Regions from separate parts of the Mesorhizobium sp. M0019 genome, predicted to be linked through region 2. Evidence: predicted binding sites of a transcription regulator. Region 2 holds the regulator's gene; each other region holds the start of a gene.
What was found. The regulator LexA, encoded in region 2, represses DNA repair genes until DNA is damaged. The targets are predictions, from matches to a motif close to TGTTCNNNNTGTGTTCNG.
Positions count from the first base shown of each region.

Region 1: the regulator LexA is predicted to act here: its motif matches at 6,329-6,346, upstream of NKK47_RS14085 (ImuA family protein).
Region 3: the regulator LexA is predicted to act here: its motif matches at 5,833-5,850, upstream of NKK47_RS21220 (DNA recombination protein RmuC).
Region 4: the regulator LexA is predicted to act here: its motif matches at 6,799-6,816, upstream of NKK47_RS04700 (YifB family Mg chelatase-like AAA ATPase).

Region 1 covers NZ_JAMYVK010000016.1:37,531-45,409, forward strand. The annotation lists gene NKK47_RS14050 (NAD(P)/FAD-dependent oxidoreductase) at 1-331, opposite strand, end outside; gene NKK47_RS14055 (ATP-binding protein) at 362-1,948, opposite strand; gene NKK47_RS14060 (response regulator transcription factor) at 1,936-2,628, opposite strand; gene NKK47_RS14065 (DUF4153 domain-containing protein) at 2,633-4,177, opposite strand; gene NKK47_RS14070 (HpcH/HpaI aldolase/citrate lyase family protein) at 4,456-5,337, shown strand; gene NKK47_RS14075 (DUF1737 domain-containing protein) at 5,366-5,572, shown strand; gene NKK47_RS14080 (metallopeptidase family protein) at 5,764-6,186, opposite strand; gene NKK47_RS14085 (ImuA family protein) at 6,370-7,452, shown strand; gene NKK47_RS14090 (DUF6504 family protein) at 7,385-7,879, shown strand, end outside.
Region 2 covers NZ_JAMYVK010000002.1:177,736-185,614, forward strand. The annotation lists gene lpxB (lipid-A-disaccharide synthase) at 1-491, shown strand, start outside; gene gltA (citrate synthase) at 591-1,919, opposite strand; gene gltX (glutamate--tRNA ligase) at 2,099-3,520, opposite strand; gene NKK47_RS03015 (ComEC/Rec2 family competence protein) at 3,617-6,082, shown strand; gene lexA (transcriptional repressor LexA) at 6,076-6,810, opposite strand; gene kynU (kynureninase) at 7,257-7,879, shown strand, end outside.
Region 3 covers NZ_JAMYVK010000030.1:33,712-41,590, reverse strand. The annotation lists gene NKK47_RS21255 (LLM class flavin-dependent oxidoreductase) at 1-580, opposite strand, end outside; gene NKK47_RS21250 (DUF6481 family protein) at 810-1,238, shown strand; partial or broken gene sugE (quaternary ammonium compound efflux SMR transporter SugE) at 1,321-1,634, opposite strand; gene NKK47_RS21240 (hypothetical protein) at 1,789-1,914, opposite strand; gene NKK47_RS21235 (transglutaminase-like domain-containing protein) at 2,130-2,939, shown strand; gene NKK47_RS21230 (cation diffusion facilitator family transporter) at 3,064-4,026, shown strand; gene NKK47_RS21225 (GFA family protein) at 4,094-4,498, shown strand; gene NKK47_RS21220 (DNA recombination protein RmuC) at 4,538-5,800, opposite strand; gene def (peptide deformylase) at 5,904-6,434, shown strand; gene fmt (methionyl-tRNA formyltransferase) at 6,452-7,381, shown strand; gene NKK47_RS21205 (GNAT family N-acetyltransferase) at 7,378-7,879, shown strand, end outside.
Region 4 covers NZ_JAMYVK010000004.1:49,120-56,998, reverse strand. The annotation lists gene NKK47_RS04715 (CDGSH iron-sulfur domain-containing protein) at 1-211, shown strand, start outside; gene NKK47_RS04710 (hydantoinase/oxoprolinase N-terminal domain-containing protein) at 459-2,486, shown strand; gene NKK47_RS04705 (malate synthase G) at 2,751-4,922, shown strand; gene NKK47_RS04700 (YifB family Mg chelatase-like AAA ATPase) at 5,176-6,705, opposite strand; gene gshB (glutathione synthase) at 6,869-7,810, opposite strand.

The DNA.
Region 1 (7,879 bases), on a different contig from region 2:
TCTGCGCCTCGTGGTTGGCCCGCAGGATCGGCAGCCCGTTCTCGCCGGCAAGGATGAGGTAGCCACCTTCGCGAAAGCCGATATCGGCGTCCGCGCCAAACTCTTCCCTGAGCCGCCGGAACAGTTTCAGCGTGAATTGCGACAGCCGGATGTTTTCCGGGATCGAGAACTGCTGGCGGATGGAAGCGCAGGACAGTGTGGTCGCCGCATGAGAAAATTGCGGGTCACGCTCGACAAGCGCAATCGAGCCCGAAAACCCTTCCTCGCGCAGATAATAGGCGACCGAGGAGCCGACGATGGCTCCGCCGATGATGACGATGTCGTAATGCACCTTTTGGCCCTTCCGATCTGAACCGCCGAGTCACGCCGCCGGCAGGATGATCTCGAAGCGCGTGCCGCTCGCCGAGTCAACCAGCCGGATCGTGCCATCATGCGCTTTCAGGAGGGCCAGCACGATGCCGAGGCCCATGCCGGTGCCGCCGGAATCGCGGCGCGTGGTGAAGAACGGCTCGAAGATGCGGCCTCGGTTGCTGGGCGAAATGCCGGCGCCGTCGTCAGCGACCACGATGGTGGCCTTGCCGTCCGCTTTTGCGGCTGTGACCGATACCAGCGTCGCGCCGTGCCGCGCCGAATTGTCGATGAGATTGGCCAGCACGATCGCAGCGTTTTCGGCCGATATGCGCAGCCCGATCTCGGTGCCCGCCTCGACGCGCACCGCCAGCCTGTCGTCGGCCGGCAGCAGCGCCAGTGCAGCAGTGAGCGACGTGCTTTCGCCGCTCGGCTCGAGATTTTCGGCGCGCGCCAGGTCGAGCAGGCGGCGCACCAGCAGATTGAGCCGGCCGGCATCGGTGACGATATTGTCCGAAAAGCGCCGCCGCTCGGCCTCGTCCATCGCGCTGCCCGAATCGCGCAGCAGTTCGGCGGCCCCCTGGATCGCCGTCAGCGGCGATTTGAGCTCGTGCGAGACGTGGGTGGCAAAGGTCTGGATGCCGTCGGAGCGTGCGTGCAGCTTTTCGGCCATGTCGAGGAAAGCAGCAGAGAGTTCACCCATTTCGCGCGTGCCGTGGTGATCGAGCGGCCTGATCGCCGCGCGGTCGCCGGCGGCGATGCGTTTCGTGCGTTCCATCAGCGCATAGATCGGACGGCTGACGGCGCGCAGGAAGACCAGCCCGATCAGCAGCGCGCCGCCGAGGATGGTGATTGCCGCCAGCGCCACCTTGCCGCGCTCGCCATAGAGATGCTTGACGATGTTGTTCGGCGTCCGCGACAGATAGACGACGCCGGCGACCTTGCCGGAGACCGCAACCGGCATGGCGACAAAGACGCGAACCTTGGTGCCGCGGCTGACCGAATAGAGCGGCGGCGACGGCTGGTCGGGAACCCGCAGCCTGAGCGCGCTGGCGTAGCGGCCGGCAAGCGCTGCGCGAACCTCGTCGACAGCGGCGAGCGACAGGCCGGCCTCCTCACGGCCGGCGATGACCACGCCTCTGGGATCGAGCAGCCGGAAGCCGGCGAGCGTGGTCTTCTGCGTCTCGGCAAGAATGCCCGACAGGCGTGCGCCGATTGCCGCGAAGGCTGGATCGGCGCTGGCCGCGGTGGCCGCGGGCCGGGTCGGCAGGATCCTGTCGGACGCAAGATCGAGGCGCGGTTCGATTGGCTGGTAGGGAGAGGCCCGATCGCTGGTGTTGGGTGAAGGCACGGGTGCGCCGAGCTTTTCCGGGGCAAGGCCGGCCTCGCGAACCTCTTGCGCATAGATCGCGCCAAGGGCGGCGCCTTGGGCGATCAGCTCGGCCTCGGTCTGCCTGATCAGCTGGTTCTCGTAGAGCCGGAAGAAAAACAGGCCGGCCAGCGGCAGCGCCATCACCATGATCAGGATGGCGATGACGACCGTGGCGAGGCGAGGCCGCCATTTGCTGCCAATCAGTTCTTGGGCGCTCACGCGCCGCATCCGCCCAGCCGAAAACCGACGCCGTGCACGGTCTCGATCGCATCGACGCAGCCGACGGCCGCCAGCTTGGCGCGGATATTGCGGATATGGCTGTCGACGGTGCGGTCTGCGACATGGATATTGGCCGCATAGGCGTTGGCCATCACCATGTCGCGGCCAAGCACATACGCCGGCCGCGCCAAAAAGCCTTTCAGGATCGCGAATTCGATCGACGTCAGCGCCAGCGGCTTGCCGTCGAAGCTGGCTGTATGGCTTGCCGGAACCAGCAACAGTCTGCCATGCGAGAATTGCCGGTCGTCGGCTGGTTCCGGCGTGGGCCGCGCGCGGCGCAGGATGACGTTGACGCGGGCGACCAGCTCGCGCGGGCTGAACGGCTTGGTGACATAATCATCGCCGCCCATCTCCAGCCCGAGGACGCGGTCGATCTCTTCATCCCGCGCGGACAGGAACAGCACCGGCAGGTCGGATGTGTGGCGCAGCCGCCGGCACACTTCCAGCCCGTCCATTTCCGGCATGCCGATGTCGAGCACGACGAGATCGGGCGCATGGCGCTCTATCGCCTGCAAGGCAGCCGCGCCGTCCGGCACCGCCAGCGTTTTCATGCCGGCCTTTTCCAGCCCGAAGCAGATGATTTCGCGAATGTGCGGGTCGTCGTCGGCGACCAGTATGTGGTGCGGCATCAAATCAGCGGCCCGGCATGAAGGGTTCGGACATCGGAGGAACCACGAACGGGCCACGCCTGTCGAGGGCGCGGTTGAGCCGCCAGTCACGAAAGCTCCAGCCCCGCCAGTTTTCCTGGCCGGCGCGGAAGCGTGCTTCGTCCTGTGCATACCAGCCGGCGAGTTCGCGGATGGAGGCATCCTCCGCGGAAACCGTCCTGCTCTGGTGCTGGACGAAGCGATCGAGCGCCGGCAAGGCGCCGGGCCCGAGCGAGCGCAGGTACCAGACGTCGAGCTGGGTGCCTTGGCCGGTCATTTCGAAGCAATGGTCGACATTGTAGTTGGCGATCAGCGCGGCAAAGTTGATGAACGAGCAGGCATAGAGCGTCGCCGATAGCGTCAGAAGATTGGCGGAAAGCAGCCATTCGTTGGACTTTTCGCGCGCGATGCGGGCTATGATCAGGACAAGGCCCGCCGCCACCAGCCCCATCCAGACGAACGCAGCGACACGCCAATAGGTCAGCGCATAGATACCGATATAGAGATCGAGCCGCAGGATCGACGAGATCACCAGGAGGATGTTCTGCGCCACCCAGGCATAAACCAGCCGGCGGATGAGCGGATCGCCGGAGGTCGCACTTCCCGGCCGCAGCGCCGCCAGCACGAAGCCGGCGGCCAGCAGCGCCGTGACGATCAGCGGATACGCGCCGCGATGCGCGTAGGCGGCATAGGTCAGCCCGTCGGGAAGCGCGATGCCGCCCCACAGATAGGTGGCGTCGAGTGCGCTCTGCACCGCGAACAGGATGTTGAAGACGACGAGCGCGCGGAGGATAGCGGCCTTGCCGAAGACGATGTCCTCGATGGTGGTCCTGGTGGCCGGCGTCGCCGGTGCGCTGGCTGGCGACACCCTGCGGCGGCGGAGAAAGCGCGGCAGGCGCGGCCGCAGAAAGGCCCAGACGCAGGCAAGCACGAACAGCCAGAAGGCGAGACGTGGCAGCTGGACGAGGTCGAGCAGTGCCATCAGGTCGATCAGCGAGAACCAATATTCGATGACCGGATTGGCGGCGCCGAACAGCGCGAGGAACACTGCGCCGAGGCCCAGCGGCATGACCCAGACGGCGATCGCCGCAAGGCGCACGCGCCGCCGGCCAAGCCGCCGCGCCGCCATGCGCCAGCGGAAGAAATCAAGGACGAGCCGAAATGGCGTTGCAAGCAGGAACAGCGAGAGTTGGCCGGCAATACGGGCAAGGCCGCGCCGCAACCGTCCGGCCAGTGAAAGCGCGAAGATGGCCGTCGCCGCCAGCGCGATGGAGACGGACAGTGCGCTGACATTTTCCACAAGCGGCAGCAGCGCCATAAACAGCGCAACCGGCTTGAACCAGAACCTGCCATCCTTGAAGGCGCCGAGAGGATGGAGAGCCATGCTCGCCGCTGCAATCGCAACGCCGAACAGGAAAAGCGTGATGCCCGCCGGTTGGCCATAGAAGAAAAAATCGGCCAGCGCGACGAGCAGGACGGCAACGCCGAAGCGGTTGCAATAGCTCGGCGCCGCCGAGAGGAATACTATCATGATCGGGCTTTCTCGGCGGCTTTGATGCGGCCGGTGGGCGGGGATTTCCGGACGAAAGGGAGGAGGTTTACCGAAGTCCGGGGCGGATCGACGAGCCACCAGCTTTCGCGGCGAAGCCGGTATGGCAGGGACCAACGGGAGTTCGTTCGCTCTTGCATGCCGCCCTTGTCGCATCCGGTCGGGTGGCAAGCGGGGCGGAGACGAGGAGATTTTCCGAAATTGCGCGCAGTTTTTATGCACGGCTTGCCTCGGCCGGCTGCAGACGGCATAGATCGGAGATGACCACCGAAAGCTACCGCCCGCGCCGCTCGGTGCTTTACGTCCCGGCTTCGAACGACAAGGCGCTGGCCAAGATCCAATCGCTGGCCTGCGATACCGTCGTCATCGATCTCGAGGACGCCGTCGCCCCGGCCGACAAGCCTTCCGCGCGCGAAAAGCTGGCGGCGATTTTCGCCGGCCATTCCAACCGGCGCTGCGAGATGGTGGTGCGCATCAATGCGCTGTCGAGCGAATGGGGCGCCGACGATCTGCCGGCCGCGGCAAAATGCACGCCCGACGCCATCCTGCTGCCCAAGGTCGACACGCCGCGCGACATCCTCGAGGCCGGCGACGTGCTCGACGACAATTTTATCGCGGACGAGGTCAAGCTGTGGGCGATGATCGAGACGCCCAAGGCGCTGCTCAATATCGGGCCGATCGCCGAGCTCGGCCGCGACCCAGCCTCTCGCCTGGTTTGTTTCGTTGCCGGAACGAACGACCTGATCAAGGACACCGGCATTCTCGCCATGCCCGACCGGCGCTATCTCGTTCCATGGCTGATGCAGATGGTGCTCGCCGCGCGCGCCGGCGGCCTCGACCTGCTCGATGGCGTCTTCAATGATTTTCGCGATATGGACGGGTTTGCGCGCGAGTGCACGGAAGCGGCCGCCATGGGTTTTGACGGCAAGTCGCTGATCCATCCAGCTCAGATCGAAGCCGCGAACCGCGCGTTTGCACCGTCGCCCGAAGCAATAGCCGAGGCGCGCGCGGTCAAGGATGCCTTCGCGTTCGCCGAAAATACCGGTAGGGCGGTAGTTGCGCTGAACGGCAAGATGGTCGAGCGGCTGCATCTGGCGCAGGCCGAAAAACTGCTGGCGAAGGCCGCCGCTGTTCGCGCATGACTAACGTAACTGACGACAGGATTGAAGAATGAAACTCTACCGCTTTCTGTCCGGCCCGGACGATGCCAGCTTCTGCCACAAGGTGACGGCGGCGCTGAACAAGGGCTGGCACCTGTTCGGCTCGCCGACCTATGCCTATGACAAGGAGGCCAAGACCATGCGCTGCGGCCAGGCCGTGGTGAAGGACATCGAGGGCCAGGAATACGGCCCCGACACCAAGCTCAGCGATTGGTAGGCTTTGCAAAAGCGCCGAAGCAGGGTGTGTTGAGATTCAGGTCAGGCCGCGCCGGAGTCGAAGACGGGCGCGAAGCGACCAGACTGGGTGGTTTCCGAGAACCGGAGCGGAGCGTACTTTTGGGGACGTTAACACCGGAAGTGCGGGAAGCCGCCGTTCGCAGGCCGGCATCACCTGAATATCAGCACATCCTACTCCGCTGCCTCTTCGATCTTCTCCATATCGTCGTCCGACAGGCCGAAATGGTGGCCGATCTCGTGGATCAGCACATGGGTGACGATGTCGCCCAGCGTTTCCTCGTTCTCGGCCCAGTAGTCGAGGATGGCGCGACGATAGAGCGTGATGCGGTTCGGCCCCTCGCCGGTCTGCGGATTCCAGCGCTCGGCGATGCCGCGCCCCTCGAACAGGCCGAGCAGGTCGAAGGGCGTTTCCAGCGAAAGGTCGTCCATGATCTCGTCGGTCGGGAATTCGGCGATCTGAATGACGATCTCGCCGGTCAGCTTGCGAAAGTCCTCCGGCAGATGGGCATAGGCCTCCAGCGCCAGGAGCTCGATTTCCTCCATCGTTGGCGAAAGCTGGTCGTGCCAGATGCGTGTTTGGTAGATGCGAGCCATGCTTTGTCCTTTGATCCCGGCATATAGGCTTTCAGGCCGGACTCGGCAAATGGTCGGGCTGGAGTGCCCGTGTCATGCCCCCACTACAGGAATAAATTCCCCATGACTCCGCTTGACTCTTCGGGCGGCCTCTGGAATCCTAGGGAACATAGCAGGAACAATTGTGAGTGGAAGCTGACCGTCATGGCGACAAGCGCCGTGGCGCGGGAGACTGTTTTTGCCCTGCGCCGCCAGATCGCGAAGATCGAAGGGACCTTGCCCGAGCGCCTGGAGGCGCCGGCCAGTTCGTCGTTTGACGCGGATGTTCCTCGTCAGAGTCTGACACCCTCTCGGCATCCGACACCCGCTCGGAATCTGACCATTGTCCGGCGCGGCCTCGCCGTGGCGCCGCCCGATGCGTTTTTGCGCACCGGCGCCGAGCGCCTCGATGCTGCGCTGAGCGGCGGCCTGCCGAAGGCGGCGTTGAGCGAGTTTCATGGCGCCGCGACCCGCGATGCCGGGGCCGTTGCCGGTTTTGCCTTGTCGCTCGTCAGCCTGATCCTCAGCCAGGGGCTGCGATTGCCGGTGCTGTGGATCGGCACATCAGAGGTTTTCCGCGAGGCCGGCTTTCCCTATGCCAGGGGGCTTCACGCCTTCTTCGGCATCGAGCCGGAGCAATTGCTGTTTTCCGAGGCGCCAAGGCTGCTCGATGCGCTGTGGATCGCCGAGGAGGCTGCCCGGATGACGGCGCTGGCCGCCGTCATCCTCGAAATCCGCGGCAGCCCGCAGCGGCTTGACCTCACCGCGACGCGGCGGCTGCACGCCCGCGCGCAGAGTGCGGGCCGGCCGCTGTTCCTGCTGCGCCAGGCCGGCGAGCCCGAACCGACGGCAGCGCCCGTCCGCCTCATCCTGTCGGCGGCACCGGCGGCAACGCGTAAGACGCTTGCCGGGCCGCTCGCCGGCTCGATCGGCCGGCCCGCCTTCACCGTCGCCATCGGCAAGAGCCGCACGGCCTTGCCCGGAAAATTCACACTGGAGTGGAACCCCGATGAACGCATATTCGAAGAAAGACGGGGCGAGCAAGGAAGGTCTCAGGAATGGACCCCAGAACGGCCAAAGAATCCTATCCTTGTGGTTTCCGCATCTCGCCGCCGAGAGGATCCTGCGGCAGCGTCTGGGGCGGTCCTGGCGTTCCCGGCCGTCGGATCACCTGCCGCTGGTGATCAGCCATCGCCAAGGGAACACCCAGCGCATCGCCGCCCTCGACGAACGGGCCGAGGCGCTTAATCTGAAGCGCGGCATGGGCATAGCCGACGCACGCGCCATGCATCCCTCGATCGACATCGTGGAGGCCGATCCGGAGGCCGACCGGCGCCTGCTCGAAGGCCTCGCCGACTGGTGCGACCGCTATACCCCGCTGGTGGCGCTTGACGGGACCGACGGCCTCTATCTCGACGTCACCGGCTGCACCCATCTTTTCGGCGGCGAACGCTCGATGCTGGACGATATCCTGTCGCGTTTTTTCCATCAGGGCTTCGATGTCCGCGCCGGGCTTGCCGCCACGCCTGGTGCTGCCTGGGCGGCGGCGCGGTTTGCTGGCGACCGCATCGTGCCCGATGGTGAGGAGGAAGCGCTTCTCGCGCCCTTGCCGCTGGCGGCGCTGCGCATCGACCCGGAGGTACGCGCCAGCCTCGAAAGCGTCGGCCTGCGCACG
Region 2 (7,879 bases):
CGCGCGGGCACCGCTTGCGCCTGCTGTTGCCGACGGTGCCGCACGTCGCCGATCTGGTCAGAACCTCGGTCGCGAGCTGGGACGAGAAGCCGGAGATCATACTCGATGCCGAACGCAAATGGCAGGCCTTCGGCAAGGCCGATGCGGCGCTGATCGCATCGGGGACAGTATCGCTGGAACTGGCACTGGCGAGTGTGCCGATGATCTCCTGCTACCGGCTCGATCCGGTCATGCGCATGGCGCAGCCGCTGATCAAAGTATGGAGCGCAGCCTTGCCCAATCTCATTGCCGACCGGCCGGTCGTGCCGGAACACTACAATCAATATGTGCGGCCGCATTATCTGGCGCGGCAGTTGGAAGCGCTGTTCTCCGATACCGCCTACCGCACCTGGCAGAAGCACGGTTTTGCCGACATTGCCGGGCGTATGGCAACCGCCAAGCCGTCAGGCGAGATTGCCGCGGGGGTGGTGATGGGGATGGTGAGGAAGTGAGTGAATTGTGAATAGTGAATTGTGAATAGTGGTTTCTATGGACAGGGAGCGACGCTTCGCTACTCCCATTCACCATTCACCATTCACCATTCACCACCTTCACCGCTTCGCGATTGGCACGTAGTCCCGTTCCGGCGCGCCGGTATAGAGCTGGCGCGGGCGACCGATCTTCTGGTGCGGGTCCTCGATCATCTCCTTCCACTGCGCGATCCAGCCGACGGTGCGGGCGACCGCGAACAGCACGGTGAACATGGTGGTGGGAAAGCCCAGCGCCTTCAGCGTGATGCCGGAATAGAAATCGACGTTCGGATAGAGCTTCTTCTCGATGAAATAGGAATCGGTCAGTGCGATCCTTTCCAGCTCCATGGCGATGTCGAGCAGTGGATCGTCCTTGATGCCGAGCTCGCCCAGGACCTCGTGCGCGGTCTTCTGCATGATCTTGGCGCGCGGATCGTAATTCTTGTAAACGCGGTGGCCAAATCCCATCAATCGGAACGGATCGTTCTTATCCTTGGCTCGCGCAATGAATTCCGGGATGTGATCGACATGACCGATCTCGCCCAGCATGTTCAGGGCTGCCTCGTTGGCGCCGCCATGTGCGGGACCCCACAGGCAGGCGATGCCGGCAGCGATACAGGCAAAAGGATTGGCGCCCGACGAGCCGGCCAGGCGGACGGTCGAAGTCGAGGCGTTCTGTTCGTGATCGGCGTGCAGGATGAAGATGCGCTCCATCGCGCGGGCCAGCACCGGATTGATCTTGTATTCCTCGCAAGGCACGGCGAAGCACATATGCAGGAAATTGGCTGCGAAATTCAGCTCGTTCTTCGGGTAAATGAATGGCTGGCCGATGTGGTATTTGTAGGCCATCGCCGCGATCGTCGGCATCTTGGCGATCAGCCGCATTGACGCGACCATGCGTTGGTAGGGGTCCGAGATATCGGTGGAATCGTGATAGAAGGCCGACAGCGCGCCGACCACGCCGCACATCACCGCCATCGGATGCGCATCACGGCGGAAGCCGGTGAAAAAGCGCGACATCTGCTCATGCACCATGGTGTGGCGCGTCACCCGGTAGTCGAAATCGTCCTTCTGCGCCTTGGTCGGGAGTTCACCATAAAGCAAGAGATAGCAGACTTCGAGGAAGTCGCCGTGCTCGGCCAATTGGTCGATCGGGTAGCCGCGGTGCAAAAGAATGCCGGCATCGCCATCGATGAAGGTGATTTCCGATTCGCAGCTCGCCGTCGACGTAAAACCGGGATCGTAGGTAAAGACGCCGGCGGTGTTGTAGAGCGAACCGATGTCGATGACGTCAGGTCCTACCGAACCACTTCGTATCTTGAATTCATGGGTTTTGCCGCCGAGTTCCAGCTTGGCCGTCGATGCCTGGGTTTTGCCGCCAAATTCCATTTTTGTCGCAGGTTCGGTCATAGCAAACTCCTTTTTGTTTCCTCAGGCCGGCAAAGGCAAAATATCTGAACCCAACACGTCAAAAGCATCGGAAAACGCACATTTGCGCCCGCAATTGAATCTGCGCGGCAGATTAGGCCAAGACCCAATGTTGCACTGCGAAACACACCTTTCAATGCCAATCTTCTTGGGCCAGTTTGCTAATCGATTTGATCAGCGATCCGCGCCAGGCTTTCCTCGCGGCCAAGCACGGCCAGCACATCGAAGACACCTGGCGAGGTACTTTTGCCGGTGAGCGCGGCGCGCAAAGGTTGGGCCACGGCGCCGAGTTTATGGCCGGCGGCCTGCGCATAGTCGCGGATCGCGGCTTCGGCTGAGGCGGCAGACCACTCCGAAACCGTGGCTAGTGCCGCATGAGCGCCCCGCAGGATCGCGCGCGCCTCACCGCTGAGCAGCGCCGCCGCCTTCTCGTCGACCGGCAGCGGCCGCTCGACGAAAAGGAATGCAGCCCCTTCAACAAGTTCGACCAGCGTCTTGGCGCGCTCCTTCAGGCCCGGCAATGCGGCAAGCAGTTGCGCCCTGCGTCTGTCGTCGAGGCGCGCCGCGATTGCCGGGCCGCCTTCAAGATAGGGCAGAGTGGCGATGAAGATGTCGAGCAGCGCCGCGTCGTTCATCCGGCGCATATGCACGCCGTTAAGCGCCTCGAGCTTGGCGAAATCGAAACGGGCGGCGCCCTTGTTGACGTCGCCAATGTCGAACCATGCAATCATGTCGGCGATCGACATGATCTCATCGTCGCCGTGGCTCCAGCCAAGCCTCGCCAGATAGTTGAGCAGCGCCACCGGCAGGTAGCCCATGGCGCGATAGGCTTCGACGCCAAGCGCGCCGTGCCGCTTCGACAGCTTGGCGCCGTCGGCACCGTGGATCAGCGGGATATGCGACATCGACGGCACCTCCCAGCCCATGGCCTGATAGATTACGGTCTGGCGTGCGGCGTTGGTCAAATGATCGTCGCCGCGGATGATGTGGGTGATGCCCATGTCGTGATCGTCGACGACGACGGCATGCATGTAGGTGGGATTGCCGTCCGAGCGCAGAATAATGAAATCGTCGAGATCCTTGTTGGGAAAGCGCACGTCGCCCTGGACGCGGTCATGCACCACCGTCTCGCCGTCTGTCGGCGCCTTGATGCGGATCGCCCCCTTGGCGCCGGGCGGCGCCTCCGACGGGTCGCGGTCGCGCCAGCGTCCATCATAGCGGGGAGGCAGCCCCTTGGCCCGTGCGCTCTCGCGCATTGCCTCTAGCTCGGCAGGCGTCGCATGACAATAATAGGCCTTGCCCATACGAACGAGCTCCTCGGCCACCTCGCGATGGCGCGGCGCGCGCTCGAACTGCGAGACAGGCGCGCCGTCCCAGGTGAGTCCGAGCCAGGAAAGTCCGTCGAGAATGGCTGCCGTCGCCGCATCCGTCGACCGCTCACGGTCGGTATCCTCTATACGCAGCAGCATCGTGCCGCCCGTATGCTTGGCGTACAGCCAGTTGAACAGCGCCGTGCGCGCGCCGCCAATGTGCAGATAGCCGGTGGGCGAGGGGGCAAAACGGGTGACGACCTTATCGGGCATGGAACTCTCAGGCGGGCGAAGGAAGTGGGTTTGCGGACTTTCGCGCGTTGCGCGTTCATGTAGCATAGGAGGTCGAGGGCGCAAGGGGCAGACCCGATGGCTGTGCGAGGCCGAGGTGCGGGCGAGGGCGAGGACGCGGTCAACGGCGTCAGCGAACGCTTGCTGTTTGCTGCTCCCCCGCCTGTCCTGCCGGCACCGGCATTGCTACCCGCTCCGCGCTTCGATGCTCCGTCGCTGCCGGCCAGCGACCCAGCAACGGTTCTCGTGCCCGCGGGCGAGCCCATCGTACGCCTGCCCAGGCGTTTCCGCCTCCCGTCACCGTCCCGTATCCGCAACAGCGTAACCTCGGCAGCCGGCCTGGAACTCGACCGCGGCATCGCCTTCCTGCTGGTGCCGGTGTTCCTCGCATGCGGGGTGGTCGTATATTTCGGGCTGTCGGTGGAGCCGGCCTTTCCACAGCCGATCGCAATCGCGCTCCTCGCGGCCCTTTGTGCCGTCGTCTCGCGGTCATGGCCCAGGACGCGCCTGTGCTTCATGGTGGCGCTGCTCTGCGCGCTTGGCGTACTTGCCGCCAAGTTCGAGACATGGCGTGTCGGAACGCATATGCTCGGTTCCGAAATCTCGACGCGGCTGACGGGTCGCGTCGTATCGTACGAGCCCATGGCGAGCGGCCGCATCAGGCTGACAATCGATGTGATCTCAACCGCCAGGCCGACACTGCGCTACATGCCGGAACGGGTCCGCGTTTCGGCGATGAAGATACCGGCTGCGCTGACCGCCGGTTCCGAGATCACCGGCTATGTGCGGCTGCTGCCGCCGACCGGCCCGGTGCGGCCCGACAGCTATGATTTCTCCTTCGACAGCTATTTCGCCGGTATCGGCGGCAGCGGCTTTTTTCTCGGCAATCCGAAAGTCGTGTCGTCGGGCAGCATGCCGCTTGCCGCGCAGCTTTCTTCCGCGATCGAAGACGCGCGCGAATCCATCGCCGACCATATCCGCAGCCGCATCGGCGGCGCCGAGGGCGAGATTGCTGCTGCGCTGATCGTTGGCGTGCGCGCCGGCATTCCCGAGGAGATCAACGAAGCGATGCGGCGCACCGGCATCTACCACATCATCTCCATCTCGGGGCTGCATATGGCGTTGGTCGCCGGCACCATCATGGCGCTGCTACGGGGTGCCTTTGCGCTGTTTCCCGATTTCTCATCGCGACGGCCGGTCAAGAAATATGCCGCGGCCGCCGCGCTTTTTTCGATTGCGGCCTACCTCGTCTTTTCCGGCATTGTCGTGGCGGCCGAACGCAGCTTCATCATGCTGGCGGTGATGCTTATCGCCGTGCTGTTCGACCGGGCCGCGCTCACCATGCGCAACCTGGCGATCTCGGCCATCGCGGTCATCCTGGTGTCGCCGCACGAGGTGGTCGGTCCGAGTTTCCAGATGTCCTTCGCCGCGACGGCGGCCCTTGTCGGCGCCTATGCAGGCTGGTCCGATTACCGCGCCGGCAGGGCCACCACGCCGCCGCCGCGGCGGTCGCCGCTACGCTTTGCCACTCGAAAGGTCCTGCTGGGCATGTGCGGTCTGGCGATGACCTCGATCATTGCAGGGAGCGCCACGGCGCTTTTCGCCATATGGCATTTCCAGCGCGTGGCGCCGCTCAGCCTGTTCGCCAATCTGGCCATCATGCCCATCGTCTCACTGGTCGTCATGCCTTTCGCCGTGCTCAGTGCGCTGGCGATGCCGTTCGGCGCGGATGGCCCTTTCCTCTATGTCATGGGCAAGGGGCTGACGGCGATGATCGCCCTGTCCGGGTGGATCTCGGAGCGCTCGCCGATCGATGCGGTCGGGCTGATTTCGCTGAGATCCGTCCTTCTGGTGACGATCGCCCTCGTCATTGCCAGCATGGCGACGACCTGGTTGCGGCTGGCGGCACTTCCTTTTGCGCTCGCCGGCTTGCTGACGACAACGCAGACACGCATACCCGACGTATTGGTCTCGGAGGACGCACGGCTGGTCGCGCTGCCGATCGGCAGCGGTGAACTCGCGGTCAACCGGGCACGCCCGAATGAGTTCACCATCGACAACTGGAAACGCGCGCTCACATCAGAGGCTATCGTCGCGCCGGAAACACCTGGAAAGAACGACCCGCAATTCGACATTGCCGATCCGGCCGACCTACCGCCGGGCATGCCGTTCATTTGCACGGACGGCCTCTGCCTTGCCAGGCATCCATCCGGCGCGATCATCGCGCAAGCCAAGGACCGCGATACTGCGCGGCCAGCCTGCGCCTTTGCCAGCTTGATCGTCATCGACGACGCCACCGCCCATAACCCCTGCTACTACGACCGGCTGGTCCTCGTCGTCACCAAACGGCAACTGGCGCGCGCGGGAAGTGCCGCCGTCTACTTCGATCCACAAGCGGCAACGCGCGCCGAAATCCGTTTCGCGGTCGAAAAATCATACCGGCCCTGGCACGTGCAGCGGAAATTTTCACGCGCGACGCGCGGCCTGCCCCCATACCGCAGGGCCGACAATCCAAAAGCCGGCGCCAAGGGCGCAACTCAGTAGCGGCGGATCAGCCCAACGAGCTTGCCCTGCACCTTGACCCTGTCTGGTCCGAAGATGCGCGTCTCGTAGGCTGGATTGGCGGCTTCCAGGGCGATCGAGGCGCCCTTGCGGCGGAACCGCTTCAGCGTCGCTTCCTCCTCGTCGACCAGTGCCACCACGATCTCACCGGGGCTCGCCGTATCGGCATTGCGGATGATCACCGTGTCGCCGTCGAAAATGCCGGCCTCGATCATCGAGTCGCCTTTGACCTCGAGCGCATAATGCTCGCCGCCCATGATCATATCCGGCGGCACCGAAATCGAATGCGTCTGGTGCTGGATGGCGTCGATCGGCACACCGGCGGCGATGCGGCCCATCACCGGGATCGAAACGGCGGCGACGACATCGTCGTCATTTCCGGCTGCGGGCACGCGCGACGATGTCGGCTTGCCTTGCCGAGGACCGCCTTGCCCAAGACTGCCCTGGATGACACTCGGCGAGAACTTGCGTGCCGCATTGAGGCCGGGGGCGATCGAGTCAGGCAGGCGCAGCACCTCCAGCGCACGGGCCCGGTTGGGCAAACGGCGAATGAAGCCGCGCTCCTCCAGCGCCGTAATCAGCCGGTGGATTCCGGATTTGGAAGCCAGGTCGAGCGCTTCCTTCATCTCGTCGAAGGAAGGCGGGATACCGCTTTCCTTCAACCTTTCGTGGATGAACATAAGCAGTTCGTGTTGTTTGCGTGTCAGCATAGCGACCCCCAACAGAATCAGAAAAACAAACCCAGAACAAACACTATCTGTTCCAGTTGTGTTCCGCAACTGTTTAAAGTTTAATGAATGCGTTAAGGCTCGGGAAACAAACGACGTCCCCTACCGGCGTACCGCATTTTCATCGCCGCGAGCCTCATCGCCTTGATTCTGCTTTCGTTTGCGCCCTTCTGGCCTCCTAGAAGGCGGCACTGGCATCGGCCGTCGGTTGGTAAAAGGCACGGAATTGAACCGTATCGACTGTGCGGTTTGGTCAATGCACCGTGAACGAAACGAACTCAAAACGCCAACCTCGGGTTAAGTCCCGGTTTCCATCGCCTGGTCAGGCTGCTTCTCGCCGCTGGAGCCTTGCTGCGCGCAACCAGGTAATGGAAGAACAGTCGACGCGTGTCCGGCCTTGCGTTGGATCTTGGGGGAGCAGACAAATCATGACAGGAATTCCCGATCTCGTGGCCATAAAGGCGATGGATGCCGCGGATCCGCTGCGCGCGATGCGCGACCGCTTTGTGTTGCCGCAAGGAGTGATCTATCTCGACGGCAATTCGCTAGGAGCTGCTTCACGTGCCGCTTTCGATGAACTCCACAAGGCCGCGACCGAAGAATGGTCGCATGATCTCATCCGCGCATGGAACACGGCCGGCTGGTTCAACATGCCGCTTGAACTTGGCGACCAGCTCGGGCGCCTGATCGGTGCCGCGGCCGGCCAGACGGTGGTCTGCGACACGACATCGGTCAACATCTACAAGCTGCTGCACGCCGCCATGGCCATGCGACCGGAGCGGCAGGTCATCGTCGCCGAGGGCGATAGTTTTCCGACGGACCTCTACATGGCTGAGGGTGTGGTTTCGACGCGAAAAGATACGCTGCTGCGCCTCTCGGGGGTCGACGCGCCGACCATCGAAGAGCTGATCGACGAACGCACCGCCGTGGTGCTGGTCAACCACGTCAACTACAAGTCGGGCGAACTGCGCGACATGCCGGCGCTGACGCGCAGGGCTCAGGAAGCCGGGGCGATGATCGTCTGGGATCTCTGCCACACCGCCGGCGCGAT
Region 3 (7,879 bases), on a different contig from region 2:
GCAACCCGAGCACACCCGCGCGGGCGACGGATTGCGGTGTTCCACCGACGGCGATCCAGATCGGCAATTTGTCCTGCAAGGGCCGCGGATAGACGCCGCGGTCGTTGATCGGCGCGCGCAGACTGCCCGACCAGGTCACCTTGACATGATCGCGGATGGCGAGCAGCAGTTCGAGCTTCTCGGCGAAGAGCTCGTCATAATCTTCGAGATTGTAGCCGAACAGCGGAAAGGACTCGATGAACGAGCCGCGCCCGGCCATGATCTCGGCACGGCCGCCGGACAGAAGATCGAGGGTGGCAAACTGCTGGAAGACGCGCACCGGATCGTCGGAGGACAGCACGGTGACAGCGCTGGTCAGCCTTATGCGCTTGGTCCGTTCGGCCGCCGCCGCCAGCGCCACCACCGGAGCCGAGGCAGCATAGTCGGGACGGTGGTGCTCGCCGAGACCAAAGACGTCCAGCCCGACCTGGTCGGCGAGCTCGATCTCCTCGATCAGGTTGCGCAACCGCTCATGCGCACCGATCGCACCGGGACCTGGTTCCGGGCTGACGTCGGCGAAGGTGTAGAGACCGAGTTGCATAGTGTGTCATCTCAGCGTTTTGCCTTGGCGCTACACGTAGCGATCAGTCCGCCGCCCCGCCAGATGCCTGGATGGTGAACAGTGCGGGTGCTTTCAGCCGAATTCAATCGAAATGGCGTCTCCCGGCTGCAACAGATCAGAATTTCATGGCTGGCATACCGTTTTGGCGCTTGAACTCTCGGTTTTCGCGCGTATGTAAGCCTCGCAAATTGACTTCAGGGAAGTGGACTTGGCTATCTATAGGGAAAAAGACGTTTTCGAGCGGCGCAATGCCGCAAACGAGGCAAAGAAGGCGCTTCTGGAGCGCTTCAAGGCAAAGCCGGCGCCAGATGATCCAGCGGTGCTGGCACGACAGGCCGAGCGCAAGGCGATCCTCGAGGCCCGCGCGATACGCGAGGCCGAAAAGGCCAGGCTGAAGCAGGAAAAGCTGGCGCGCGAAGCGGCCGAAAAGGCCGAGCGCGAGGCAGCTGCCGAAGCGGCACGCATCGCCGCGGAAGAAGCCGCACAGGCCGAAGCGAAGATCCGGGAAGCTGAAGAGAACGAGCGGATCGCCCGTTTTCTTGCCGACGAGGCCGAACGCAAGGCTAAGCGTGACGCACGCTATGCGGCGCGCAAGCAGCGCACCGGCAGGACGCCGCCCGGCTTCTCCGCGCGATAGCGCCTTCCGGCACTGATCAGCCGAATTCAAGAATCAGGGCCGCCTTGCAGCGGCCCCGAACGCGCTCGTCCGTCAGAATCGGCTAAGCCGCGAGCTTCAGTCCCATGATGCCGCAGACGATTAGCGCGATGCAGGCCAGCCTGATCGCCGTCGCTGGCTCGCCGAGCAGCCATATCCCAACAGCGCCGTGCCGACGGTGCCGATGCCGGTCCACACCGCGTAAGCGGTGCCGACCGGCAACGCCTTCAGCGCCAGGCCGAGCAAGGTCAGGCTGACGATCATCGAGGCTACCGTCAGGACGGTCGGCAGCGGCTTCGAGAATCCGTCGGTGTATTTGAGGCCGATCGCCCAGCCGATCTCGAACAGTCCGGCGAACAACAGGAAAATCCACGACATCGGAACGCTCCGTTTCGATGGCTTCCGGCCGATTTCTTGAAAAGCGCAAAAATTGCCTTCGCCGCATCCATAGGGGATGCGCGTGAGCTTAATGAACAATCATACCGGCCGCGTTTGCGGCCGGTCGAAATAAGCCGAAACGGTAGCTGCGGCCCTACTTGTCCTTCAGCTTCATCGCCTTCACCGGCGGTGCCTTCAGGGCCGGCGCCGGAGCGGGTTTCTTCGCGTCCTTCTTCGGCTTGCGGGCTTCCTTGCCTGCCTTCATCGCACCCTTAGCCATGATTCGTTCCTCCAGTTGATGTCTGGCGAAGTGAAACAAGAGAAAACGCTCGACTGCAAGAGGCCGCTGCCGTGCAGTCGCCCTGGCCGATGGCTGTCAACCGGTTTCTAATTCCCTCGTAAACCGCAGCGGTCCGTGCCATGGTCTTCTTCGCACTGCAGCATCAGCCCTTGCGTTTCGCCGGCTGATGATCAGGCAGGCCGGTCAGGACGACAATGCGGATCCACATCGGTTGCCAGATGAGCTTCGACTTCCCGCAGGAAACACCGCTGATCGCGATGCTAAACGTCCATTATTCGCGCGCATCCGATCTTGAGCGGCCGGACTTCCTGACGTCGAACCCGCCGGTGCCGATCGAAAGCTACCGCGACAGTTTCGGCAATTGGTGCAACCGTTTCGTTGCGCCGGCCGGGCGCTTTGCGTTCGGCACCGACGCGGTGATCCGCGACCCCGGCTCCTTCGAGACGCGCGAGCTGACGGCGTGGCAGCACGAGGTGCGCGATCTGCCATCGGAGACGCTGCTGTTCCTGCTGCCCAGCCGTTATTGCGAGAGCGACGTGCTGTCGAATGAAGCGTGGCGGCTGTTCGGCAGCACCCCGCTCGGCATTCCGCGCGTCCAGGCGGTCTGCGACTTCGTCCATAACCACATCGTCTTCAACTATTTCAATGCACGGCCGACGCGCACCGCCGCCGAGGCCTATCGCGAGCAGAGTGGTGTATGCCGCGACTTTGCTCACCTCGCTGTTGCCTTCTGCCGCGCCCTGAACATTCCGACCCGCTACTGCACCGGCTATATCAGTGATATCGGCCTGCCAAAGCCGTGGTCGGACATGGATTTCGCCGCTTGGATGGAGGTCTATCTCGGCGGCCGCTGGCACGCGTTCGACCCGCGCAATAACGCGCCGCGCATCGGGCGCATCCTGATCGCCTCCGGGCGCGATGCCGCCGATGTGCCGCTGACCCACATTTTCGGGCCGGGCGCGCTGGCTGGCTTCAAGGTCTGGACGGACGAGGTCGTCGAATAGCCCGTCGCGCTGCGCTTTTGAACAACTGACCTTGTGAACAACTGGGCACTTCGGGCGTTGTGAGAGCTGTGGAGCGTGGGCGGGCGCTCCGCCAATCTCGGTGCATCAACCAAGGCAGTACACCATGGCGGCGCATGGCGGGTCGAAAAAAGTGATCTATGCGGCGCTCGCCGGAAATCTTGCGATCGCACTGACCAAATTTGCCGCTGCCTTGTTCACGGGCAGCTCGGCAATGCTCTCGGAAGGCGTCCACTCGCTCGTCGATACCGGCAATGGCAGCCTGCTGCTTTACGGCATGCACCGTGCCGCCCGGCCGGCCGACCGCACGCATCCGCTCGGCCATGGCCGCGAGCTGTACTTCTGGAGCTTCATCGTTGCGCTCCTCGTCTTTGCACTGGGTGCCGGCATATCGTTCTACGAAGGCGTGACGCACATCATGGCGCCGGAGCCGATTGCCAACGCCAAGGTGAACTACGCTGTCCTTGGCCTTTCCTTCCTCTTCGAAGGCACCTCTTGGCTGGTGGCGCTGAAGGAGTTCCGCCACCAAAAAGGCAGCCACGGCTGGCTCGAGGCGGTGCAGCTCAGCAAGGATCCGAGTGTCTACACCGTACTCTTCGAGGACAGCGCGGCACTTCTCGGCCTCGTTGTCGCCTTCGCCGGCATATTGGCGGCGGAATTGCTGGACATGCCGAAGCTCGACGGCGCCGCGTCGATCGGCATCGCGCTCATCCTGGGCGGGACCGCGATCTTCCTGGCGCGCGAAAGCAAGAGCCTGCTGCTCGGCGAGCCGGCCTCGCCCGAGGTGCAAACAGAGGTGCTGGCCATCGTCCAGCAGGACCCGGCGGTGCAACGGGCAAATGGCGTGCTGACGCTGCATATGGGTCCGCAGGAGATCGTCGCCGCTTTGAGCATCGAGTTCGAGGATCATTTGTCGGCGCCGGAGATAGAGACCTGTGTCGAGCGCCTCGAGACGCGGCTGAAGGCGGAGATGCCGGAGGTGACGCGGCTCTTCGTCAAGCCGCAGACCACCGGCACCTGGGAACGCCGGAGCAAGACCTTGGCGGCGTCCGGAGGGGAACCGGCCTGAGGAAAATGGCTGCGCCATCGGGCAGTCCCGATTATGATTGCGGGCAAAAGCTCCAGGAGGAACGAAGATGAAAATCGACGGCGCGTGTCATTGTGGCGCTATCACTTACGAGGCCGAAGTCGATCCGGAAAAGACCACCATTTGTCACTGCATCGATTGTCAGAAGCTAACCGGAACGGCCTTTCGCGTCACCGTGCCGGCGTCCGAGGACAATTACAGGATCACCAAGGGCACGCCGAAGATCTACATCAAGACCGGTTCGAGCGGCACCAAGCGCGCCCAGGCATTTTGCGGTGAGTGCGGCTCGCATCTCTACGCCACGTCGGCGGGCGAGGGACCGAAGGTTTACGGTATCAGGGTCGGCACGGCACGGCAGCGCGAGCAACTGGTGCCGAGAAAGCAGATCTGGCACCGCTCGGCGCTGCATTGGCTGCCGGAATTCGAAGGCACAACCATCATCGAGGAGCAGTAGCGCCAGACCCGGGCGAAGCCTCCGGTTCCGGCGTAGCTCTCAATCGTCGCCTTCGACGACCCTTAGCCTCAACTGCCCGGTTTTCGAATCGGCGACGCGCGGGCTGATTTCCGCTTTTGCTCCGCTGCCATTCGAACCAGCGGTGTCCTCCGCCGGCTGCACGCCAAACTCCAGCGCCTCGATCTTTTGTCCGCGCCTGGTCACCTTCGATGTCGAGACAAGGATGTCCTCGATATCCTTGGCCGATTGACCGAAATGCGTCTGCAATTTGCGCACCCGCTCGTCGAGCCGGGAGACGTCTTCCATCAGCCGGATAACCTCGCCCTGGATCAGGTGTGCCTGCTCGCGCATGCGGGCATCCTTGAGGATCGCCTGGATGACCTGGATCGACAGCATCAAAAGCGATGGCGAGACGATGACGATCCGCGATCGATGCGCCTTCTGGACAACGGCCTCGAAATTCTCGTGGATTTCGGCGAACACCGATTCTGAGGGCACGAACATGAAGGCGGTGTCCTGCGTCTCGCCCTGGATCAGGTATTTTTCGGAAATATCCCGGACATGCACCTCGATGTCGCGGCGGAAAGCCTGTGCAGCGGACTTCTGCAGGTCGGCGCCTTCGGCGGCACGGATGGCATTCCACGCCTCGAGCGGAAACTTTGCGTCGATGGCAAGCGACGGTGCGCCGTTCGGCATCTTCACCAGGCAGTCGGGCCGGCTGCCATTCGACAAGGTCGCCTGGAATTCATAGGCGCCGTGCGGCAATCCGTCGGCGACGATGGCTTCCATGCGCGACTGGCCGAAGGCGCCGCGCGTCTGCTTGTTGGAAAGGATCGCCTGCAATTGCACGACCTGGCCGGCCAGCGACTGGATGTTGCCTTGCGCGATATCGATGACCGCCAGCCGTTCCTGCAGCTTGGCGAGGCTCTCATGCGTCGATCTCGTCTGCTCGGTCATGGTCTGGCCCAGGCGGCCGGTCATGGCATCGAGACGCTGGCCGATCGACTGTGTCAGTTCCGCCTGGCGCGCCCCGAACACTTCGGCGATGGCGCCCATGCGGCCCTGCATTTCCGCCTGGCTTGCCAAGATACCAGCCATCCGCACCTCGGCGTCGCGGGCGTGGTCGGCGGCTTCGGCGGCCGCCACTGCACGCGCCTTGGCCGATCGCCAGAGCGCAACGACGAGCGCCACGAACAGGCCGAGGAACAGCATTGCGCCGAAACCCAGGGCTTGGCCGAGCGTGATCGTGGTGGCGCCGAGGCGGGCGACAGGTTCGGACAGGATGGTGGCCAGATCGTTCATGTCGACAGCATAGATGATTCGGTCTGCCGGCACAGATCAAAACGTGAACGACCCGAAGGCGCCCCGGTTGACGCTTTTCCTGCGAGGTCTTAGGTGAGACGCCATGTCGATCAAGCCGCTTATCATCCTCCCCGATCCCGTCCTGCGCCAGGTTTCAAAACCGGTCGAGCGTGTCGACGGCGATCTGCGCAAACTGGCCGGCGACATGCTGGACACCATGTATGACGCGCCCGGTATCGGCCTCGCGGCGATCCAGGTTGGCGAACCCTTGCGCATGCTGGTGATCGACCTGGCCAAGGAGGACGAGACGCCGGCACCGCACGTCTTCATCAATCCCGAAATCCTCGAAAGCTCCGACCAGCGTTCGGTCTACGAGGAAGGCTGCCTGTCGATCCCGGATTACTATGCCGAGGTCGAGCGTCCGGCGGCGGTGCGGGTGAAGTTTCTCGACCGCGACGGCAAGCTGCAGGAGATCGAGGCCGAGGGGCTGATGGCGACCTGCCTGCAGCATGAAATCGACCACCTCAACGGCGTGCTGTTCATCGATCACATCTCCAAGCTGAAGCGCGACATGGTGGTCAAGAAATTCAAGAAGCTCGCCAGGGACAAGGCGCCGGGCAAGATGGTGGGGTAGGCGTCGACGAAATGCCCCTGCGTGTCATCTTCATGGGTACGCCTGAATTCTCCGTGCCGACGCTGCGGGCGATTGCCGGGGCCGGGCACGGGTTGACGGCCGTCTACACGCAGCCGCCGCGCGCCGGCGGCCGGCGCGGGCTCGAACTGACGCCGTCGCCGGTGCAGCGCGAGGCGGAGCGGCTTGGCATCGAGGTGCGGTCGCCGGTGTCGCTGAAGAGCGAGGCGGAGCAGGAGGCGTTCCGCGCCTTGCGCGCCGACGTCGCCGTGGTCGTCGCCTACGGATTGCTTCTACCCAAACCCATTCTCGAGGCGCCGCGGCTCGGTTGCCTCAACGGTCACGCATCGCTGTTGCCGCGCTGGCGCGGCGCTGCCCCTATCCAGCGCGCCATCATGGCCGGCGATACCGAAACGGGCATTATGGTGATGCGGATGGAGGAAGGCCTCGACACCGGGCCGGTGGCAATGGTTGAAAAATGTCCCATTGGACCCGACATGACGGCCGGCGATCTGCACGACCGGCTGATGGTCCTCGGTGCTGCGCTGATCGTGCAAGCGCTCGAACGGCTGGAGCGGAATACGCTGACATTTACCACACAGGCGGAGGTGGGGGTGACCTACGCCAAGAAAATCGATAAATCGGAGACTCGCATAGACTGGCTGCGACCTGCCGGCGACGTGCACAACCAGATTCGCGGCCTGTCGCCCTTTCCCGGTGCATGGTGCGAGGCCGAAATCGGCGGCCGCGTGGAACGGCTGAAACTGCTTCGCTCGACGCTCTCGCAAGGCGCCGGCGAACCGGGAGGAATTCTCGATGACCGTCTGACGGTCGCCTGCGGGTCAGGCGCGATCAGGCTGGTCGAAGTTCAACGTGCGGGCGCAAGGCCCATTGCCGCGCAGGAGTTTCTGCGCGGGGCCAAGCTCGAAAAAGGAATGAAATTGTCATGAGCATGATGTCCATACGCGCGGCGACGCCGCGGGACCGCGAGGCGATCCGCCTTGTCGAAGAACACGCGTTCGGCCAGCAGACGGAGGCCGGACTGGTCGACGCGCTGGTCACCGGCGGTGATGCCGTCGTCGAACTGGTGGCGGACGAAGACGGGCAAGTGGTCGGCCATATCCTGTTTTCACGGCTCTTCGTGCAGAATGGCGGCAAGAGTTTCCCGGCGGTGGCGCTGGCGCCTCTAGCGGTCGAGCCGTCGTTCCACGGCACCGGCATCGGCGGTGCGCTGGTCCGCGAGGCGCATATCCGCCTGAAAGCTGCCGGCGAGACGCTCGCCGTGGTGCTCGGCGATCCGGCCTATTATGGGCGTTTCGGCTACAGCCGCGCCCGTGCCGCGAAATTCGACAGCGACTACCAAAGCGAGGCTTTGCAGGCGCTTGCCTGGGGCGAGGCGCCGGAGACCGGCAGGCTGGTCTACGCCTCGGCCTTCGGCTCAGCCCTCG
Region 4 (7,879 bases), on a different contig from region 2:
GGATACGCCGGCGCTGGAAGTGCGGAATGGCTCGCTGACGGTGACGCCGACGACCAACGGCCCGCTCAAGCTCGAAGGCAATGTCGAAATCGTCACCGGCACAGGCCACACGGTCGACCGTACGCAACGCACCTTCCTCTGCCGCTGCGGCCACTCCGCCAACAAGCCGTTTTGTGACGGGTCGCATAAGCGCGTGGGGTTTGTCGGGTAGGCGCCGCCGCTATCTCCCTCCTTGAGGGGGAGATGTCGCCGAAGGCGACAGAGGGGGTCGGTGCGTCCTGACGCCAACGCCATCGCGGCCAGAGAATGCCGGCGCTCCACGCGAGACGACCCCCTCTGGCCTGCCGGCCATCTCCCCCTCGAGGGGGGAGATTACGCTGCCTTGGCCCAGCGCTCGTGCCTTTATCGCCCGGCCCGTATCGGCTAAGGGGCGGGGCAGCAATTCTCCGGACCCAAATATGACCGCCAAGCCCAAACCCTCACCCCTGTTCCTCGGCATCGACACTGGCGGCACCTATACCGACGCGGTGCTGTGGTCGGAAGCCGGCGGCCCCGGCGGAAAAGTGCTGGCCAAGGCCAAGGCGCTGACCACCCGCCACGACCTGGCGGTCGGCATATCGGGCGCAGTCGATGCGGTGCTGCAAAAGGCCGGCACCGACCCGACTGCGATAAAACTGGTGTCGATGTCGACGACGCTTGCCACCAATGCGCTGGTCGAGGGCCAGGGCGGCCGCGTGGCGCTGGTGATGATCGGCTTTGCCGAGGGCGACCTTGCCCGCGACGGGCTGAAGGCGGCGCTCGGCACCGACCCGGTGGTGTTCTGCCCCGGCGGCCACGATGTCCATGGCAATGCGGCAAAGCTCGATCTTTCCGGGCTGGAGGCAGCTTTGCCGGAACTGGAAAAGTCGGTGTCCGGCTTTGCCGTCTGCGCCTATTTCGCCACCCGCAACCCGGCGCATGAGCTAAGCGCGCGGAACCTGATCCGCGACAGGACCGGCCTGCCGGTCACCGCCAGCCACGAACTGTCGGCCAAGCTCGGCGGCCCGCGCCGGGCGCTGACGACATTGCTCAACGCCAGGCTGATCTCGATGATCGACCGGCTGGTCGCGGCAACCGAAGGTTTTTTGGCCGCGCGCAACATCGCCGCCCCGCTGATGGTGGTGCGCGGCGACGGCGCTTTGGTCTCGGCCGCCTTTGCCCGCCAGCGGCCGATCGAGACCATCCTGTCCGGCCCGGCTGCCAGCCTCGTCGGTGCCCGCCACATGACCGGCCTCGACGATGCTGTGGTCTCCGATATCGGCGGCACCACCACCGACGTCGCCGTGCTCGACAAGGGCCGGCCGCGGCTCGATCCGGAAGGCGCCACCGTCGGCGGTTTCCGCACCATGGTCGAGGCCGTCGCCATGCGCACTTTTGGGCTCGGCGGCGATTCCGAAGTGGCGCTGGAGGATGGCGCGCTCAGCCCGAAGATCCTGCTCGGCCCGCGCCGCCTGGTGCCGCTGGCGCTGGCCGGCTTGATGCATGGCGAGGCCGTCACATCAGAACTGGAACGCCAGCTGCGCGCGCCTAATCCCGGCCGCATGGATGGCCGCCTCGCGGTGCGCACCGGCGTGCCGGAGCGGCTTGCGGCCGGACTGACCGGCGCCGAAGCCAAGCTTTACGAGCTGATTGGTGCCGTGCCGCAGGCTCTCGACAGATTGCTGACCTCGAACGCCCAGAACGCCACCTTGAACCGGCTGGTGTCGCGCGGGCTGGTGCATGTCGCCGGCTTCACGCCGTCGGACGCCGCGCATGTGCTGGGCAGGCAGGCCAATTGGGATGCGGCCGCGGCGCGTCTGGGTGCCGAGCTGTTCGCGCGCAGGCGCGACGGCCGCGGCCAGTTCATCGCCGCCTCGCCGGAGGCGATCTCGGAACGGGTGCTGACCGCGCTGACCCGCCTGTCGGCCGAAGTCATCCTCGAGACCGCCTTCGCCGAGGACGGGCTGGATGGCGCGGCGACCGTCGCCCATGCCCTGGTCCAGCGCGCCGTCGACGCGCATCCCGGCATCGCCCGCTTGAGCGTCGCCCTCGACCGTCCGGTCATCGGCCTCGGCGCCTCGGCGCCGCTGCATTATGCCGGCCTGGCCGAGCTGGTCGGCAATGAATGCGTGGTGCCGCAGGATACCGACGTCGCCAACGCGCTTGGCGCCGTCGTCGGCCAGGTCCGGGTGTCGGCGGAGGCGCGGGTCAGCCAGCCCAAGGAAGGGCTGTTCCGCGTTGCCTCAGGTGAAAGCGTGCGCGATTTCAACGACGAAGCAGCGGCGATCGCCGCGGCGGAGAAAGATGTGCGCGCGATTGCCGCCGGGCGGGCTAAGGACGCCGGCACCGACAGCGCCGAGATCGAAATCGCCAGCGAGTTCCGCGTCTCCACCGTAGAGGGCCAGCGCATGTTCATCGAGGCGCATGTCGTGGCGGTGGCGTCGGGACGGCCAAGGATTGCGGTGTGAGCGCGTAATCTCCCCCCCGAGGGGGAGATGTCGCCGAAGGCGACAGAGGGGGTCGCCTCGCATGAAGCGCGACGCGATTTGGTGCAAAGAAGAGGTTGCACTCCACGCGAGGCGACCCCCTCTGGCCTGCCGGCCATCTCCCCCTCAAGGGGGGAGATCGGCAGCGAAAACGCCCTACCTTCACCTTAGGCCGAGTTGACCCTACAACCTTGCCATGTCAAAGGCCCGAGGCCGGCAAGCCGGCCAAGCCTTGGAGAAGCCCTGATGACCGATCGCGTCGAGATCGCCGGATTGCGGATTGCCCGCGCGCTTCATGAATTTGTCGTGAACGAGGCGCTGCCGGGCACCGGCATTGAAGCGGAGGCATTCTGGAGCGGTTTTTCGGCGATCGTCCATGATCTCTCGCCAAAAAACCGGGCGCTGCTCGAAAAGCGCGATGCCATGCAGGACAAGCTCGACCGCTGGTATCGCGACAATGGCGCGCCCGTCGACATGGAGGCCTACAAGACGTTCCTCCGCGAGATCGGCTATCTCCTGCCCGAGGGGCCGGCGTTCAGCGTGACCACCGAAAATGTCGACCCGGAAATCGCTTTGGTTGCCGGGCCGCAGCTGGTGGTGCCGGTGATGAACGCGCGTTATGCGCTGAATGCCGCCAATGCGCGCTGGGGCTCGCTGTACGATGCGCTCTACGGAACCGACGCCATCCCGGAGACGGACGGCGCCGAGCGAGGCAACAAATTCAATCCGGCGCGCGGCGCCAAGGTCGTCGCCTGGGTGAAAAGCTTCTTCGACGAGGCGGTGCCGCTCACGACAGGCAAATGGGCCGGCGTCAACGGGCTTTCGGTCGCCAATGGCATGTTGCGGCTGGGCGAGGGTGCCGGCGCCACCACGCTTGCCGACCTCAGACAGTTTGCCGGCTATCGCGGCGATGCCGCCGACCCCGAAGCCGTCCTGCTGGTCAAGAACGGCCTGCACATTGAAATCGTCATCGACCGCAACAACCAGATCGGCCGCACCGATCCGGCCGGCATTGCCGATGTCCTGCTGGAATCGGCGCTGACCACCATCCAGGACTGCGAGGATTCGGTGGCGGCCGTCGATGCCGAGGATAAGGTGCTGGTCTACCGCAACTGGCTCGGCCTGATGAAGGGCGACTTGGCGGAGGAGATCACCAAGGCCGGCAAGAGCTTTGTCCGGAGGCTCAACCCCGACCGCACCTATACCGCGCCGGATGGCGGCACGCTGACCTTGCCCGGCCGCTCGCTGATGCTGGTCAGGAATGTCGGCCACCTTATGACCAATCCGGCGATATCGGATCGCGACGGCAACGAGGTGCCGGAAGGCATTATGGATGCGGCGCTGACGGCGCTGATCGCGCTGCATGACATCGGCGTGAACGGGCGCCGCGCCAATTCTCGCGCCGGCTCGATGTACATCGTAAAGCCCAAGATGCACGGGCCCGACGAAGTTGCCTTCGCCGTCGAGATTTTCGACCGTGTCGAGGCGCTGCTCGGCGTGCCCAAAAACACCCTCAAGATGGGCATCATGGACGAGGAGCGGCGCACCACCGTCAACCTCAAGGAGGCGATCCGCGCCGCGAAAGAACGCGTCGTCTTCATCAACACCGGCTTCCTCGATCGCACCGGCGACGAGATCCACACCTCGATGGAGGCCGGCCCGATGATCCGCAAGGGCGACATGAAGCAGGCCGCCTGGATTGCCGCCTACGAAGCCTGGAACGTCGACATCGGGCTGGAATGTGGGTTGGCCGGCCACGCCCAGATCGGCAAGGGCATGTGGGCGATGCCCGACCTGATGGCGGCGATGCTGGCCGAGAAGATCGCCCATCCCAAGGCTGGCGCCAACACCGCCTGGGTGCCGTCGCCGACGGCGGCGACGCTGCACGCCACCCACTATCACAAGGTCGACGTCCATGCCGTGCAGGCGGCACTGAAGAGCCGGCCCAAGGCAAAACTCGACGACATCCTGTCGGTGCCGGTCGCGGTGCGGCCGAACTGGTCTCAGGCGGACATCCAGAAGGAACTCGACAACAACGCGCAAGGCATTCTGGGCTATGTCGTGCGCTGGATCGACCAGGGCGTCGGCTGTTCGAAAGTGCCGGACATAAACGACGTCGGCCTGATGGAGGACCGCGCCACGCTGCGCATCTCCTCGCAGCACATCGCCAACTGGCTGCATCACGGCGTCTGCACGCCCGAGCAGGTCATGGAGACGATGAAACGCATGGCGGCGATCGTCGACCGCCAGAACCAAGGCGATCCGCTCTACCGGCCGATGGCGCCGGATTTCGACAAGTCCATCGCCTTCCTCGCCGCCTGCGACCTGGTCTTCAAAGGCCGCGTGCAACCCAACGGCTACACCGAGCCAGTGCTGCACGCGCGGCGGCTGGAGCTGAAGGCGCGGGATAACGGCTGAACCGAAAGCACGATGCACGCAGGCCAAGGGTAAGCGCCGGCGTCCCCCTCCCCCTTGAGGGGAGGGTGGCCCGAAGGGCCGGGTGGGGTCGCCAATGCAGTGCGCCAACCCAATTCTGACGGTGCGCCCTAGGAGGAGCATCGCAACGCTCCGCACCTCGGCCGGTTTCGAAATGCGACAGGCCGAGCGTCTCACCGGCGACCCCAACCGGCCGCTTCGCGGCCACCCTCCCCTCGAGGGGGAGGGAAAAACGCTACGCCGCTTGTGCCATCCGTTCCGAGCTCATGCGGTAGGAAATCGCTTCGGCCAGATGGATGCGGCCGACCGTCTCGCTGGCCTCGAGATCGGCCAGGGTCCGCGCCACCTTCAGGACGCGGTGATAGGCCCGCGCGGAAAAGCCAAGCTTTTCGCTGGCGTCCCTGAGCAGAGACAGGCCGGCGGCATCGGGCATGGCGATCTCCTCGATGACTGACGGCGAGCAATGGGCGTTGGTGGTGGCGGTCGCGCCGAGCCGCTCGAAGCGCTCGCGCTGGATCGTACGGGCGCGGGCAACACGTAGTGCGACGGCGGCACTTTTCTCCGCCCGGTCCGGCCGGATCAGATCGCTGGCCGAGACCGCCGGCACCTCGATCCTGAGATCGATGCGATCGAGCAGCGGGCCGGAAATGCGCGCCTGGTAGTCGGTGCGGCAGCGATCGCCGCGTAGACAGCGATAGCCCGGCTCGCCGGCCATGCCGCAACGGCACGGGTTCATCGCCGCGACCAGTTGGATACGCGCCGGATAGGTGACGCGATGATTGGCGCGCGCGATCATGCAGTCGCCGGTCTCGAGCGGCTGGCGCAGTGCATCGAGCGCCTGCGGCGAGAATTCGGGGAACTCGTCGAGGAACAGCACGCCGTGATGGGCAAGCGAGGCCTCGCCCGGCCGCACGCGCAGACCGCCGCCGACCATCGCCGCCATCGAGGCCGAATGATGTGGCGCGCGGAACGGCCGCCGGTCGGTGAGTTTTCCTTCGCCGAGTTCGCCGGCCACCGAGGCGATCATCGAGACTTCGAGCAATTCCCTGGGCGCCAGCGGCGGCAGGATCGACGGCAGCCGCTGCGCCAGCATCGACTTTCCCGACCCCGGCGGTCCGACCATCAGAAGATTGTGGCCGCCGGCCGCCGCCACCTCCAGCGCCCGCTTGGCGGTCTCCTGGCCCTTGATGTCGGCAAGGTCGGGCAGGTCGCGCGCCGAGGCATGGATGCCGGCTTCCGGCCGCGACAGAACCTGCGTGCCGCGAAAATGATTGGCGATGGCGATCAGGCTGCGCGGCGCCAATATGTCGAAATCCTTGCCGGCCCAGGCCGCTTCCGGCCCGAAGGCGAACGGGCAGATCAAGCCCTTGCCTTCGGCATTGGCACCGATTGCCGCCGGCAGCGCGCCAGCCACCGCGGCGATGGTGCCGTCGAGCGACAATTCGCCAAGCACGACATAGCCGGCCAGCATGTCGCCCGGAATGGCGCCGAGCGCCGCCATCAGCCCGAGCGCGATCGGCAAATCGTAGTGGCTGCCTTCCTTGGGCAGGTCGGCGGGCGCCAGATTGACGGTGACCTTCTTCGACGGCATCGACAGGCCGGATGCATGAAGTGCTGCCTGCACCCGCTCGCGGCTTTCGGCTACGGCCTTGTCGGCCAGCCCGACGATGTGCATGTTGACCTTGCCCGGCGCGATCATCACCTGCACGTCGACCGGCACGGCCTCGATGCCCTGGAAAGCAACCGTGCGAACCCGCGCCACCATGTCTTCACCCCGGATGCAGGCTTTTGCCCCAAGCCTTTGCGATCATGCCGCGAACGGCGTCACCCGAGACAACCACAGATTTCCGGCGAAGGCAAGAACATTTGGGGAACAGCTGAGCGCAACGGCGGCAATGGTTTGCAACGCGGCCGCTCGCGAAGCGAGGCTAGTTGCGCTTCTCCTCCACGGCATCCCAGAACAGGCTGGCGATGTCGGCGCCGCCGAAGCGCTGCACTTCGCGTATGCCGGTCGGTGAGGTCACGTTGATCTCGGTCATGTAGTCGCCGATCACGTCGATGCCGACAAGGATGAAGCCGCGCTCCTTCAGCGCGGGGCCGATGCGGGCACAGATCTCGCGTTCGCGCACCGTCAGCTCGGTTTTTTCAGCGCGGCCGCCGACATGCATGTTGGAGCGCGAATCATGCTCGGCCGGTACCCGGTTGATGGCGCCGACCGGCTCGCCGTCGATCAGGATGATGCGCTTGTCCCCGGCCCGCACCTCTTTCAGATAGCGTTGCACGATGTAGGGTTCGCGGAACATCTGGCCGAACATTTCGAGCAGCGAGGCGAGATTGCGGTCGGCCTCGTGCAGGTGGAAGATGCCGGCGCCGCCATTGCCATAGAGCGGCTTGACGATGATGTCGCCGAACTCCTTGCGGAAGGCGGCGACCTCGAGCGGATCCTTGGTGATCAGCGTCGCCGGCATCAGGTCGGAAAATTCGGTGACGAAGATCTTTTCCGGGCTGTTGCGCACCCAGGCCGGGTCGTTGACCACCAGGGTCTTCGGATGGATGCGCTCGAGAATATGCGTGGTGGTGATGTAGTTCATGTCGAAGGGCGGATCCTGCCGCAAAAGGATGACGTCCATCTCCGAAAGATCGGTGCGGACTTCTTCGCCCAGCGAATAATGATTGCCCTTCTCGTCGCGAACCTGCATCGCCTCGATACGGGCAAACACCTTGCCGTCGCGCAGCGACAGCCGGTCGGGCGTGTAGTGGAACAGCCGGTGGCCGCGCCGCTGCGCTTCCAGCGACAGCGCAAACGACGTGTCGCCGGCTACCGACACGCTGGAGATGTGGTCCATCTGGACGGCGACTTTCAGGGGCATGGCAGCTCTCCGGCGCACTTGGAGCGATCCACTTGGACGCACAAAGTACGCTCCAACATTTTTTGAATC